Regions from separate parts of the Alteromonas infernus genome, predicted to be linked through region 1. Evidence: predicted binding sites of a transcription regulator. Region 1 holds the regulator's gene; the other holds the start of a gene.
The links. Region 1 encodes LexA, which represses DNA repair genes until DNA is damaged. Its sites were predicted from a motif close to TACTGTATNNNNATACAGTA; they were not measured.

Region 1 (3,162 bases):
TGGCCTTGCTGATCTTCTTTGACCATTTTGCTGCCTTTGAGTGCTGGAAACACGCCAGGGAGACCTTCACCATTGGGCATATGACATGCTGCGCAAGTCGCGTTATAAACACGCTCACCTTCTTGCATTAACTCGTCCATCGACATATTCATAGAAAGGAGACGCTGCTCTTCTTCTTTTGCCTGACGAACCATTGCCTCTTGTTCACTCATCCACTTATCAAACTCAGCGGGCTCTTTGGCAATAACCACAACGGGCATATAACCGTGATCTTTTCCGCACAATTCAGCACACTGTCCGCGATAAATGCCGGGCTCATTTACATTGGCCCATGACTCGTTAATAAATCCAGGGTTGGCATCTTTCTTAACGGCAAAATCTGGAACCCACCACGAATGAATAACGTCGTCAGAGGTAATAAGGAATCGTATTTTTTTGCCCGTAGGTATCACTAGTGGACGGTCAACCTCAAGTAAGTAGTTATCGGTTTTCTGAAACTTGTTTTCAATCTGCTCTCTTTGTGTGGCAAGCAGCGAGTAGAACTCCACGTCACTGTCCATATATTTATAATGCCACTTCCATTGCGACCCTGTGACCAACACTGTCATATCGGGTTCAGTGGTATCTTCCATCGCGATTAGCGTATTTGCAGCCGGTACCGCCATAAAAACGAGAATAAGGAAAGGGATAACGGTCCACGCGATTTCTACTTTTACATTTTCATGAAAGTTAGCGGGCTTAGCGCCACGAGACTTTCTATGTAGATACATAGACGCGAACATCACGCCAAACACGACCACCGCAATGCCAACACAAATGAAGAACATCAACATATGAAGGTCGTAAACCTGACCACTAATGTCGGTAGCACCGCGTCGTAAATTAAGTGAAGAGATTTCTTCACTTGCTTCTTGCGCGAAAATCAATGAAGAGAAAAGCAAAAATGGTAGGCTTGCGCACCACCTTGCCAATACGGTCGTTAGTTGTTTCACTCAGCACCTCCGGAATGGTACGGCTAAAGGCGCTATCTTGTTTTGCGCTAACCCTACCAAATGAATTGCGAACGATTGACCCATAACCTCAACTTGTAAAACAAATTTAGAGTCATTGTTATTATTTTGTTAATCTCTGTATAAGAATTGCGCAATAATGTCGTGCCGTCTAGTCTTTTCTATTAAAAATTTAACGAAGTGGTTAATATTTAATCATTTGATTAAAAGTCAGCATAAGATGAGGTGTGCAGGAAGTAAGCTTTAGAATGTGCAAACGCGCAGTAAATCAAACGCCCATTTTGAACGTGGAGACAACGTCGATGTTACTTTAACTTGCTATTAAATAGACAAGTTAATCCACCTTGAACGACAGTTTTAAACAGTGCTTATATTTTGTAATAGCTGTCGCGGGAGGTATTCATGGACGAAATAAAGAGAAATCTACCGCACAATAGTGGATTCAAGGATTTCTAGTAGGAATAGGATATTCAAACCTAATTTGCCTAAAGCAGAACAAAAACGGGGAGTAAAAGGCACAAAAAAAGCGGCTAATGCACCGCTTTTGATCAAAGAAGCTAAAACCTTACATCCAATCAGCGTTTCGTATAACGCCTACTGCAATACCTTCGATTGCGAAGGGCTCATTTGCAAGGTCAACTTTTATCGGTGAAAACTCTTCATTTTCAGCATGAAGTAATACCTCGCGACCGCGTTTTTCTAGACGCTTCACAGTAACATCTTCATCAACTCGAGCTACCACCACTTGTCCATTATGTACATCAGTCGTGCGATGCACAGCTAGCAGATCACCGTCTAAAATGCCGATGTCTTTCATACTCATACCGTTTACACGAAGTAAAAAGTCTGCTTGAGGTTGGAATAGGGCAGGGTCTACCTTGTAATGAGACTCAACGTGCTCTTGAGCTAAAATAGGCTCTCCAGCAGCTACACGCCCAATTAAAGGCAGGCCTTCTTCCTCTTCAGCTTCATTGTCCAGAGGAATATTGAGCTTTATACCTCGCGACGTACCCGGCAAAATTTCAATCACGCCTTTACGCGCCAAGGCTTTCAAGTGTTCTTCCGCGGCGTTGGCAGAACGGAAACCAAGCTGACGGGCAATTTCAGCACGCGTAGGCGGCATTCCCGTTTCTTGCATGGTTGTTTTAATAAGTTCTAAAACTTCAGTTTGTCGAGCTGTGAGTGGGCGCATAAAAGACCTGTCTGTTCATACAGTTCCTGTAAGTATATACACCTAAAACCAAATAACAAGCACTTAGCGCGTCTTTTCCGATACCTTCGTTTTATTCCACAGCATAGAGAACAAGCGCCTTTTACATTTATCCCCAAACAACCTGATTTCGACCTTGCTCTTTAGCTTCATACAACGACTTATCTGCAATTGATAAGAGTGCGCTAAAATCGGCACCATAGGTATCTTCTATAAAGGTAGCGCCTATACTTATCGATAGGTTTATTGTGTCGCTTTTGTAGTTGACTATCGTCTCTTCAACCGCGACACGTAACGCCTCTAATTGCGCGCTAATTTCGCTTTTTTCTTTGCCTAAAACGACAAGCGCAAACTCTTCTCCGCCAAGTCGCGCGACGACATTCGGTGGCTGATTGTGTTTAGCGATTTTTCTGGCAACAGTTATGAGGGCTTGATCGCCTGCATCATGTCCATAGGTATCGTTTACTTTTTTAAAGTGATCGATATCGACGATAGCAACACATCCACTGCCGTGGTAATCTGATAATTTGATGCATTCATCTAAAAATGCACGCCGATTGAACAACCCCGTCAGAGAGTCAGTCATCGCTAGATGACGCAACTTTTCTTCTGCAACAGCGCGCGCTTCTTCTAACTCTACTGCATAAAAAAGACCCGCTAGCGCGTCTAATAGGGGCTGTAAAAACTCCGCATCTTCTTCGGTGTAGACGTCAAATTTATTAGCCAACCCGATCATACCGACTACGCGGTCTTTCACCTTAATAGGCAGCCCCAGAAATCGGCTAATGCGGGGGTGTCCTTTCGGAACCCCCTTTGCATTAGGATGACCACCAGAAACGTTACTAATCGTAATCTTGCCCGTCAATATTGTGGTGCCAAACAGGTTGTCGAAATTGTCAAAATACAAGTTCCGCTTTTTATATTCTGTATATTGAGAAAAGC
Region 2 (3,162 bases), on a different contig from region 1:
CGCGTGGTTTGCGTGTAACAGACCAATGACCTTACACAATGAGCCTGTTAGCGTGCTGCCTCATGTGGCATTGAATAATCTTAGCGAGTTAACGCATTTTCTATAGCAAATAAAAACAGTGAGGGTCAGAGTACATTTACCCGCATCAAAAGGGGTGCAGCGTTAAAGTACACTGACCCCCCAATATTAGAGGGGTATCAAACGTGGGAGTTGTCCTCTAATACGTTTTGGCGCATAGATTCACAAGGGCTTTCACAAACAGGTCTCCCAACAACTTTCGCAGGTACGCCCACCACAGTTACATGGGCAGGTACATTGTTAAGGACAACACTTCCTGCGCCGACTTTTGAACCTTCGCCTATTTCGATATTGCCCAAGATTTTAGCCCCTGCGCCAATCAGCACACCTTGGCGAATTTTAGGATGACGATCACCAGACTCATTACCCGTACCGCCTAAGGTAACGCTTTGCAAAATAGACACGTTATCTTCAACTACCGCCGTTTCACCCACAACAATGCCGGTAGCATGGTCAAACATCACCCCTTTACCTATGCGGGCCGCCGGGTGAATATCCACCCCAAAGCTTGCTGAATTACGGCTTTGTAGAAACAAGGCCAGTTGATGTCGACCGTGAAGCCAAAGGTAATGGGCCATGCGGTGAACTTGAACAGCGTGAAAGCCTTTAAAGTGCAGTAGCGGCGTTAAAAAATCATTCACTGCGGCGTCGCGCGCTTTGATCGCCAGTATATCCGCACTGGCCGCTTCGCTGATACCGGGCTCAAGCAGGTAAGCTTCGTCGAACACTTCGCGAATTGCCAGCGCAGGCATAACGTCATCAGCCATTTTATTTGACAAAATAAAGCTTAAAGACGACTCAAAGTTGTGGTGCGCCAGTACACTGGCATGAACATAACTCGACAGCAACGGCTCTTTGTCTGCAACAACTTGCGCTTCTTGTTTTAACGTCGACCAAAAATCGATGGGCGTAGATAGTGCGGTCATGAGCATGTCCCGTTAATGTATGAAAGTCTCGTGTACTGGAAATTGTGACTGTAAGCATAGCTAAACGCCTGCTACAAAAACGTGTTAGGCCTTAGCAGTAAAATGCAAAAAAGCTGAATTCAGGGTGAAAGTTTACCTGAGTTTTAGACGATTCAATACCAATGAGATACCGCCCGAGCTCACAATTCGATCAATTTATCGAATTAATTCGTTATAGCTAATAACCGTTATAACCAACGTTGAAACAATGTAGCTTATTTATAAGCATGCATTCTTACCCCGGCACTGTTTCAATAAGCATTCGATTCACAGCAGACACGTGCGCGCTGGAAGCCGGCAGCAAAACTGGACTGTATAAATTAACAGGCAGATGGCATAATAGCCCGCTGCTGAATGTATAACACTATCAACTAACAGGTGCCACACTATGGATGTATCTCGACTGCTAGACGAGCTTAACGACAAACAGCGTGAAGCAGTAGCAGCCCCATTGTCTAACGCTTTAGTACTTGCGGGCGCAGGGAGCGGAAAAACCCGTGTATTAGTGCACCGTATAGCGTGGTTGATGGAAGTCGAAAACATCGCGCCTTTCTCAATATTGGCCGTTACCTTCACCAATAAGGCAGCAAAAGAAATGCGTGGCCGTATTGAGTCTTTGATGGGCCGCAGCCTGCACAATATGTGGATTGGTACCTTCCACGGCCTTGCACACCGTTTGCTGCGCGCGCACCACGCTGAAGCCAACCTGCCTGAGAACTTCCAAATTATCGACTCAGACGATCAGTATCGCTTAATTCGCCGAATTCTAAAGGCCATGAATTTAGACGAAAAACATTGGGCGCCTAGACAAATTCAGTGGTACATAAACGGTAATAAAGATGAAGGTTTACGTCCTCAGCACATTGAAACTCATGGCGATCATATTCAAAAAACCATGCGAGAGGTATATGCCGCATACCAAGACGCGTGTGACCGTTCAGGCTTAGTTGACTTTGCGGAGTTGCTTTTGCGTGCTCACGAACTGTGGGCGAAAAACCCCGAAGTATTGGCCCATTATCAGCGCCGCTTCCGCGCGGTACTGGTTGACGAATTCCAAGATACCAATAACATTCAATACGCATGGCTTCGTATGCTATGTAGTGGCGGTGACAACAATATTATGATTGTTGGCGACGACGACCAGTCAATTTACGGCTGGCGTGGTGCAAACGTAGATAATATTCAGCATTTCCTTAAAGATTTTAATAAGCCAAACACCATTCGCCTTGAACAGAATTATCGCTCTACGGGCAATATTCTTAAGGCCGCCAACACGGTTATCGACAACAACACAGGCCGTTTAGGTAAGGAACTTTGGACTGAAGACGCACAAGGTGAACTCATTTCTGTTTACGCGGGGTTCAACGAGTTAGACGAAGCCCGCTTTATCGTGTCGAAAATTAAAGATTGGCTTAACCAAGGCAATGCCCTTAGCGACACGGCAATTTTATATAGAAACAATGCCCAGTCTCGTGTTCTAGAAGAAGCCTTACTTCATGAAGGCCTCGCTTATCGCATTTACGGCGGCTTGCGCTTCTTTGAACGCCAAGAAATCAAAGACGCCCTAGGCTACTTACGCATGGTTAGCCATCCCCACGACGACGCAGCCTTTGAGCGCGTGGTAAACACACCAAGTCGAGGTATTGGCGAGAAAACCCTATCGCAGGTGCGTGACGCCGCGCGCATGCATAACTGTTCTATGTGGCAAGCCTGTCAGCTACTTATTAATGAAGGCGGTTTTAAAGGTCGCGCGCTAAACGCAATGCAAAGCTTTGTATTGCTTATCACTGAACTGGAACAGACCACGTTAGATGAGCCACTAGACCAGCAAGCAGATAAAGCCATTAAACAATCTGGCTTATACGCCATGTACCAAGCAGAGCGTGGCGAGAAAGCACAAGCGCGATTAGAAAACTTGGAAGAGCTGGTTACCGCCTGTAAAACCTTTATCGTGCCTGAAGAGGCCGAAGAAATGACGCCTCTTGCTGCCTTTTTGGCGCATGCGTCTTTAGAAGCGGGGGAGACACAGGCAGATAAAGACCAAGATGCCGTTCAAATGATGACCATTCACACGGCTAAGGGCCTAGAATTTCCACTGGTATTCTTAGCAGGGGTTGAA

Region 2: uvrD (DNA helicase II) is a predicted target of LexA. The motif match lies at 1,353-1,372, and genes of this name have one in related genera.

What each region holds. Positions count from the first base shown of each region.
Region 1 covers NZ_CACSIG010000008.1:293,018-296,179, forward strand. The annotation lists gene coxB (cytochrome c oxidase subunit II) at 1-992, opposite strand, end outside; gene lexA (transcriptional repressor LexA) at 1,576-2,202, opposite strand; gene ACX5J7_RS03240 (sensor domain-containing diguanylate cyclase) at 2,330-3,162, opposite strand, start outside.
Region 2 covers NZ_CACSIG010000003.1:120,339-123,500, forward strand. The annotation lists gene ACX5J7_RS00650 (HAD-IA family hydrolase) at 1-106, shown strand, start outside; gene cysE (serine O-acetyltransferase) at 198-1,004, opposite strand; gene uvrD (DNA helicase II) at 1,432-3,162, shown strand, end outside.